Regions from separate parts of the Microbacterium lacusdiani genome, predicted to be linked through region 2. Evidence: predicted binding sites of a transcription regulator. Region 2 holds the regulator's gene; the other holds the start of a gene.
What was found. The regulator HspR, encoded in region 2, represses chaperone genes until heat shock. The targets are predictions, from matches to a motif close to AAGTTGAGTCNNNNNGACTCAACTT.

Region 1 (4,414 bases), on a different contig from region 2:
CCTGTGGTCGTTGAGCGGAGGCGCGCCAGCGCCGGAGTCGAAACGTGTCCGAACCTCCCTGCCGACCAACCCACCGCTCGTCCACAGGGCGCCGCCCGCGAGGACTTGTCCACAGATTCGGTTTGAATCGCTGATCTGCGCTTTCCGGCCCGGTGAATGTCGGTGGCCCGGAGGAGAATCGGGCCATGACGGCACAGGCGACTTCGACCCGGTGGGCTTCCACCGCGGGCGAACGTGCCCGCATGTCGGAGCTCGTCGACGATTACCTGGAGCAGCAGGTGATCATCGCCCAGGCGAAGGCCCGGCAGGCGTGGATCCTCGCCGAGGGTCGCGCGATCGCCGAGGCCCAGACCCGCCGGGGTGGGACGGGTTCGGAGTTCGAGCACCCGCTGAGGTCCATGGCCGCGGAGTTCGCGGTCGCCGGGCGGACGTCAGACCGCACGATCCGGGCCCGGATGGAGTGGGCAGTCGACCTGGTGGACGGGTTCCCGGCCACGTTCGCCCTGTTCGAGGAGGGCCGGATCAGCGAGGCCCATGTCCGAGCGATCGTCGACGCCGGGTCACGGCTGGAGGATGAGGACGCCCGGGCGGAGTTCGAGCGGATCATCCTGCCGCGAGCGGAGAAGCTCACCGCGGGGCAGCTGGGCTCGCTGGCGCGGAAGCTCGCGGACGACATCGAGCCGCTGCCGTTGGAGGAGCGTCACGAGGAGGCGATGGCCGACCGCTCCGTGCGGGTGGCGCCGCTGCCGGACGGGATGGGGGAGTTCACCTACATCGGCCCCGCCGTGACGGTGTACGCGATGCACGACCGGGCCACCCAGATGGCCCGCACGATCCACCGCACCAAGGGCGAGGGCGACGAGCGGACGTTGGATCAGATCCGGGCGGACGTGTTCGCCGAGATCACCCTCGCCGGCCTCCCCACCGCCGAGCTGATCGACCAGCACGGCGGCGACGCCCTGACGAAGATCAAGGCGACCGTTCAGGTCACTGTCCCGTGGCAGTCACTGACCGGCGTCGGCGACGAGTCCGCGTTCATCGCCGGCTACGGACCCATTCCCGCCGACGCGGCCCGACGCCTCGCAGGGGAGGCCGCCAAGTGGACGCGCCTGTTCCAGAACCCGGACACCGGGTGCCTGAAGACCGTCGACACCTACACGCCGACCCAGGCCCAGCGCCGCTTCCTCATCGCCCGGGACGAGCACTGCCGCTTCCCCGGCTGCCGGCAACCCGCGATCCGGTGCGAGGACGACCACACCATCCCGTACTCCCACGGCGGTCCGACGGACGTCCGCAACCTCGCCAACCTGTGCCGCGCCCACCACGTGCTGAAACACAACTCGAACTGGGACTTCAGACACGGCCCGGGCGGGGTGATGGAGGTCATCAGCCCTACCGGCAGGGCCGTCAAGCACAAACCCACCCCGGTGGTCCGATTCGAGGCATCAGCGGAGATCGCCCGCCCCGACTTCGGCTCAGACCCGCCGCCCTTCTGAAGGTGGTGTCGATCAGGCGCGGCGCGGTGAGGGGAGCGTGGTCGCCTCGCCGACGACGTGGCGCGCGAGGAGCGCGGCGCCGGCGACGGCTGCGGGCATCACCACGATGGCGGCGAGCGGCACGAGGAAGCACACGTGCACCGCGACCCCGAAGCCCAACACGCGGGCGCGGTGCGCGCGCAGCAGGCGCGCGCGGGCCGAGGCGTCGAGGCCCCGCGCGGTGAGCCCGTGAGAGGCGAGTTCGTCGGCCAGCACGCGGCCGTTGAGCAGTGCGCCCACGACGGCGCCCGCGGGGCCGCCGACGACCGGCACGAGGGCCACAGCGCCCGCGCCCAGTGCGGCGAGCACGCCCTTCCCGAACAGCCCCAGGCCGTCGGCGACCGAGGCGAGGAAGCCGTATGGCGTCTCGGGCACCGCGCCGCCGATCTCCCGCTCGACCGAGCGCCAGATCCGGTCGTAGAACGACTCGCCCACCACGAGGGTGAGCGCGGTGAACGTCGCGATCGAGAGCACGACCGCGCCGCCGAACAGCGCGATCCCGATCACCGTGCGGAAGAGCCCGGCCCACGCCTCGCCCCAGCCGTCGGCGAACGGCGTGATCAGCTCGACGAAGCCGGCAAGCGCGAATCCCAGGGCGACGAGCGCGCCGGTCAGCAGCGCCCCGACGATCGCTGCCGGGACGAGGCCCGCCGCCATGACGCCGGGTCTGCGGCGCCACCATCGGAAGCCGTCGACGAGCGTCTTCACACCCCGCCAGAACTCGCGCACGAGCCCAGGCTAGGCCAAGCCGGCAGAGCGGCGCCGGGAATAACCCGGGGTGACCGTGGTTGAAGTTGATATCAGTCGGCTCAAGTTCTTAGGCTTGATACGACATCACGCAACTTCACGTCCATCGAGGAGATCCGCGATGCCCGACAACACGTTCCCTCTGGGCGGCCCGAGCGCCTTCGACGAGTTCCTCGCCCGCTACCTGCAGGGCGAGCGCGCCCGTGCCGCGCGGTCGCTCGACCTGGCCCGCTACCTCAGCGCGCGCACGCAAGAGCTGCTGCAGCGCGCCGGGCGCTACGCCCTCGAGCGCGGACAGCACGAGCTCGACGCGCTCCACGTGCTGCGCGTGCTGATCGAGGACCCCACGGTCGCGTCGGCCGTCACGCGCATCGGCGCCGACCCCTCGGCGGTGGCCTCTGCGGCGGAGATGCGACTGCCGGCCGCCGGCGAGGCGGCCGACGCCGAAGCCGCCGTCGTGACGCCCGCCGTGCAGCGCGCGCTGTTCCACGCGTTCCAGGTGGCCCGGGCGTCGGGATCGACGTACATCGACCCCGAGCACGTCTTCTTCGCGCTCGTGCTGGCGCAGGACACCCCGGCCGGCCAGATCCTGACCGCGGCCGGGATCACCGCGGAGGCCCTCACGCAGGGGATGCGCGAGGCGATCGCGGCCGGCGAGACCGAGACCCGCACGGAGACCCCGGAGCCGCGGCAGCCGGGCGGCATGCTCGACACCTACGGCACCGACCTCACGGCGCGCGCCCGGGACGGGCTCCTCGACCCCGTGATCGGCCGCGCATCCGAGATCGAGCAGACGATCGAGATCCTGTCGCGCCGCACCAAGAACAACCCCGTGCTCGTCGGCGAGGCCGGCGTCGGCAAGACCGCGATCGTGGAGGGCCTGGCGCGCGCGATCGTCGCGGGCGAAGTGCCCGTGCAGCTGCGGGGCAAGCGCGTGATCGCGCTCGACCTCCCCGCCATGCTCGCCGGCACGCGCTACCGCGGCGACTTCGAGGAGCGCCTGACCAAGACGATGGAGGAGGTCGCCGAGCAGCGCGACGAGATCATCCTGTTCGTCGATGAGATCCACACGGTCGTCGGCGCCGGGGGCGGCGGCGAGGGCGCCATGGACGCGGGCAACATCCTGAAGCCCCGCCTCGCGCGCGGCGAGCTGCACCTCGTCGGCGCGACGACGCTGAAGGAGTACCGCACGATCGAGAAGGACGCCGCGCTCGAGCGCCGTTTCCAGCCGGTGCGCGTGGGGGAGCCCTCGATCGAGGACGCGATCGAGATCCTGCGCGGCCTGCGCCCGGCGTACGAGGAGCACCACCGCGTGAGCTACACCGACGAGGCTCTGCGCGCGGCCGTCGAGCTCGGCGACCGCTACCTCACGGAGCGCGTGCTGCCGGACAAGGCGATCGACCTGATCGACCAGGCCGGTGCGCGCCTTCGGCTGCGTCTGGGCGCCCCGACCGACGTGAGCGCGCTCATGGAGAAGCTCGCCACGCTCGAGGCCGAGAAGAACGCCGCGGTGGCCGCCGAGCGCTACGAGGAGGCGCTGCGCCTGCGCGATGAGATCGCCGAGGTCCAGCACCGGATCGACGAGGCGTCAGGCCAGGGCGGCACGCGGGCGGTCGTGGACGAGGCCGAGATCGCCGCGGTCGTGAGCCGCGCCACGGGCATCCCCGCCTCGCGCCTGACGGAGACCGAGCGCGAGCGCCTCGCCGCGCTCGAGGACGAGCTGCACCGGCGCGTGATCGGGCAGGACGACGCGGTGACCGCGGTCGCGAAGGCCGTGCGCCGCAGCCGCACCGGCATGGGCGACGCGCGGCGCCCCGTCGGCTCGTTCCTGTTCCTGGGGCCGACCGGCGTCGGCAAGACCGAGCTGGCCAAGGCGCTCGCGGCGAGCCTGTTCGACGACGAGGGCGCGATCATCCGGTTCGACATGAGCGAGTTCGGCGAGCGTCACACGGTCGCCCGCCTTGTGGGCGCCCCTCCCGGCTACGTCGGCTACGACGAGGCCGGGCAGCTGACGGAGCGCGTGCGCCGCAACCCGTACTCGATCGTGCTGTTCGACGAGATCGAGAAGGCGCACCCCGACGTGTTCAACCTGCTGCTGCAGGTGCTCGACGACGGCCGCCTCACCGACGGCC
Region 2 (4,414 bases):
GAGGTTCGCGGCCTGGCGGCGGCGCAGGGCCAGGATGTCCGGGTCGTCGGTCTCGCCCTCGACGCCGTGGTTCCACGACCGGTTGTTGTCGGTCCCGTCGCGGTTGTCCTCGCCGTTGGCCTCGTTGTGCTTGTGGTCGTACGAGACCAGGTCGCGCACCGTGAAGCCGTCGTGGGCCGTGATGAAGTTCACCGAGTTGTACGCCGAACGGCCGTCGTCCGCGTACAGGTCGCTGGATCCGGCGAGACGGGTCGCGACGTCGCGGATGGGCGCGTGCCCGCGCCAGTAGTCGCGGATCGTGTCGCGGTACTTGTCGTTCCACTCGACCCACGGCGGCGGCATCTTGCCGACCAGGTAGCCGTCCATCGAGGTGTCCCACGGCTCGGCGATCAGCTTGACGTGACGCAGGATCGGATCCTGGTCGATCGCGATGAGCAGCGCGTTCTGGAAGTCGACGTCGTAGCCCGTGCGGGTCAGCGCCGACATCAGGTCGAAGCGGAAGCCGTCGACGTGCATCTCGGTCACCCAGTACCGCAGGGAGTCCAGGATGAGGCGCAGCGCGAGCGGGTTCCAGGTGTTCACCGTGTTGCCGCAGCCGGTGACGTCCCAGTACCGGTCGTCGAAGCCGCCGTCCTCGGCGATCACGCGCTTGTAGAAGCCGCGGTCGTCGAAGCCCCGGAACGACAGCGTCGGGCCGTTGGGCCCGGCCTCGGCGGTGTGGTTGTAGACCACGTCGAGGATGACCTCGATGCCCGCCCGGTGCAGCGACTTGACCATGTGCTTGAACTCGGCGACCTGCTGCCCGCGGTCGCCGGACGAGCTGTACGACGCATCGGGGGCGAAGTAGCACAGGGTGTTGTAACCCCAGTAGTTCACGACCCCGCGCTCGAGCAGGGCCGGCTCGGAGAAGAACTGCTGCACCGGCAGCAGCTCGACCGCCGTGATGCCGAGGTCGCGCAGGTACTCGACCACGGCGGGCTCGGCGAGGCCCGCGTACGTGCCGCGCAGGTGCTCCGGGATCCGGTCGTGCAGCTTGGTGAAGCCCTTGACGTGCAGCTCGTAGATGACCGTGTCGCGCCAGCGGCGCTTCATCGGCGTGTCGCCCTCCCAGTCGAACGACGGGTCCACCACCACGCTGCGCCCGGTGTATCCGGCGGAGTCCGTGTCGTCGCGCACGGCCGGATCGTCCTCGCGCGCTCCGTAGATCGGCTGCTCGGCGATGATCGTGCCGCTCGTCGCGAGCCCGTACGGGTCGAGCAGGAGCTTGTGGGGGTTGAACCGGAAGCCGTTGGCGGGATCCCACGGGCCGTCGACCCGGTAGCCGTACCGCTGGCCGGGCGCGATGTCCGGGAGGGCGCCGTGCCAGATGCCCTGCGAATGCTCGGTGAGCTCGTACTGACGCTCCGAGCCGTCATCGCCGAACAGGCACAGCGTCACGCTGGAGGCGTTCGGCGAGTACACCGCGAAGTTCGTGGAGTCGGGCGTCCACGTCGCGCCGAGCGGCCAGTTCCGGCCGGGCCAGACCTTAGCGGCCTGGCCCCAGCTCGTCCAGGTCTGAGGGCTCATTCCGCCCATTCTGCCCGCTCAGTGGAACCGCTCTCGCCACCGGCGCGCGAGATGCCGTCATCCGGCCGGCGCGGCGCCTCAGTTCTGCGGCGGGTGCCACAGCACGAGCTCGGCGCTGCGACGCACGCGCGTCCCCGCCCGCAGCGTCACGACCGACCCGGTCGACCCCGCGGCGAACACGCGCGCCCCGGGCCGGCTCTCGATCTCGGCGCGCAGGCGGTGCTCGAGCTCGGCGACGCGGCGGCGCAGATCGCGCACCTCGTCCTCGAGGTCGAGCACGCGCGCGATAGCCGCGAGGCTCATCCCCTCGCCCGACAGCTTGGCGACCTCGCGCAGCTGCTGGATGTTCCGCGCCGAGTACCGGCGCGACCCGCCGCGCGTGCGGCCGGGGACGACGAGCCCGATGCGGTCGTACTGCCGCAGCGTCTGGGGGTGCATCCCCGCCAGCTCCGCGGCGACGGCGATCGCGAAGACGGGCGCGTCCTCATCCACGTCGTACGTGTCGCTCATCCGTCCCACCTCCTCGCTGTCCTCGCCGTGTCTCACTTCGTGCCGGAATCCGGGCCGGATTCCGGCACGAAGTGAGACATCCTCCTCAGGCTATGAGCCCTGTGCCTTGGCCATGATCTCGGCGCGCGGGTTGCCCTGCGGGCCGACCTCGACGAAGCGCTCGAGCGCCTCGCGCGCGGCGTCGTCGAGGTGCGAGGGCACCACGACCTGGAGCTCGGCGAGCAGGTCGCCGGTGCCCTTCTGCGTCGTGATCCCCCGACCCTTGACGCGCAGCACGCGCCCCGACGGGGTGCCGGGGGCGACGCGCAGCTTGACCGGCTCGCCGCCGAGCGTCGGCACCTCGATCGTCGCCCCGAGGGCGGCCTCCGCAAACGTCACCGGCACCACGACGCGGAGGTTGAGGCCCTCGCGCGTGAACACCGGATGCGGCCGCACCGCGACCTCGACGACGATGTCGCCGTTCTCGCCGCCGTCGGGCGACGGGCGCCCCTTGCCGCGCAGGCGGATCTTCTGCCCGTCCGCGACGCCGGCCGGGATCTTGATCTTGAACGGCTTGCCGTCCTCGCTCTGCAGCGTGATCGTCTCGCCCTTGGCCGCGGTGATGAAGTCGATCGTGGTGCGCGCGCGGACGTCGGCGCCCTTGTGAGGCCCGCCGTAGCCGCGGAAGCCTCCCGAGGGCTGGCCGAATCCGCCCGTGCCGAACCGGCCGCCGCCGCCCTGGTTGAACATCGCGAAGATGTCGTCGAAGTCGGCGGCCGACCCGCGGTTCTGCGTGAACATGCTGAACACATCGTCGAAGCCGCCGGCCGAGCCGCCGCCCGCCGTGAAGCGCGCGCCCGAGCCCATGGCGCGGATCTGGTCGTACTCCTCGCGCTGGGCCGGGTCGGACAGCACCGAGTACGCCTCGCTGATCTCCTTGAACTTCGCCTCGGCGGCGGTGTCGCCGGGCTTGGAGTCCGGGTGATACTGCCGCGCGAGCTTGCGGTAGACCTTCTTCAGCTCGGCGGCGCTGACGTCCTTCGACACCCCCAGGACCTTGTAGAAGTCCTTCTCGAACCAGTCCTGACTGGCCATCGGCGCCTCGCTTACTCTGCCGGCACCGCGACGACGACCTTCGCCGGACGCAGTTCGACGTCGCCCAGGCGGTAGCCGACCTCGACGACCTCGAGCACGGTGGTCTCGGTCGCGCCGGGCGTCGGCTGCTGGAAGATCGCCTCGTGGTGCTGCGGGTCGAACGCCTCGCCGGCCTCGCCGAACGCGACCACGCCGAGGCGCTCGGCCACGCCGCGCACCTTCTCGGCGATCGCGGCGAAGGGCGTGCCCTCCGCGAGGTCGCCGTGCTTCTCGGCGCGGGCGAGGTCGTCGAGCACGGGCAGCAGGCCGCGGGCGGCCTCACCCTTGGCGCGGGCGACCTCGACGTGGCGCTGGTCCTCGGTGCGACGCCGGTAGTTCGCGTACTCCGCCTGGAGGCGCTTCAGGTCGTGCAGCAGCTGCGTCTCGTAGTCGCTCTTCTCCTGCTCGGCCGCCTCCTCCAGCTGGTCGGCGTTCAGGATGTCGTCGACGGTGAGCTCGAACTCGGCCGTCTCATCCGCGGTCGGCTCGGCACCGGCATCCGGGGTCTCCTCGGAGACCAGCTCCTCCTGCGCCTCGGGGGCGGCGGCGTCCTGCGCCTCCGCCCCCTCGGCTGCGGGCCGGACCTCGTCGCCGTCGTTCTCGGGCTTGCGGTCCTTGTCGCTCATCAGGCCTTCTTGTCCTCGTCGTCCTCGACCACCTCGGCGTCGATGACGTCCTCGTCGGCGGCGGGCTGCTCACCGGCGGGGGCGTCGCCCGCGGGCGCGGCCTGCTCGGCCTGCGCCTGCGCGTAGATCGCCTCGCCGAGCTTGGTCTGGCTCTGGTTCAGCTTGTCGTACGCGGTCTTCACGGCCTCGTCGTCGTCGCCGGCGAGGGCCTTCTTGAGCTCGTCGACGTCGGCCTGGACCGACTCCTTGACGTCGGCCGGGAGCTTGTCCTCGTTGTCCTTGATCAGCTTCTCGATCGAGTACGAGAGCGTCTCGGCCTGGTTGCGGGTCTCGGCGGCCTCGCGGCGCTTCCTGTCCTCGGCAGCGTGCTCCTCGGCCTCGCGGACCATGCGCTCGATGTCCTCCTTGGGCAGCGACGAGCCACCCGTGATGGTCATCGACTGCTCCTTGCCGGTGCCCTTGTCCTTGGCCGACACGTGCACGATGCCGTTCGCGTCGATGTCGAACGTGACCTCGATCTGCGGCACGCCGCGCGGCGCGGGCGCGATGTCGGTCAGGTCGAACGTGCCGAGCGGCTTGTTGTCGCGCGTGAACTCGCG

Region 1: ACYVGN_RS09340 (ATP-dependent Clp protease ATP-binding subunit) is a predicted target of HspR. The motif match lies at 2,327-2,351, and genes of this name have one in related genera.

Annotation. Positions count from the first base shown of each region.
Region 1 covers NZ_BAAGXJ010000015.1:26,418-30,831, reverse strand. The annotation lists gene ACYVGN_RS09350 (HNH endonuclease signature motif containing protein) at 186-1,496, shown strand; gene ACYVGN_RS09345 (EI24 domain-containing protein) at 1,509-2,264, opposite strand; gene ACYVGN_RS09340 (ATP-dependent Clp protease ATP-binding subunit) at 2,404-4,414, shown strand, end outside.
Region 2 covers NZ_BAAGXJ010000005.1:84,090-88,503, forward strand. The annotation lists gene glgX (glycogen debranching protein GlgX) at 1-1,566, opposite strand, end outside; gene ACYVGN_RS05880 (heat shock protein transcriptional repressor HspR) at 1,645-2,076, opposite strand; gene ACYVGN_RS05885 (DnaJ C-terminal domain-containing protein) at 2,167-3,150, opposite strand; gene ACYVGN_RS05890 (nucleotide exchange factor GrpE) at 3,162-3,815, opposite strand; gene dnaK (molecular chaperone DnaK) at 3,815-4,414, opposite strand, start outside.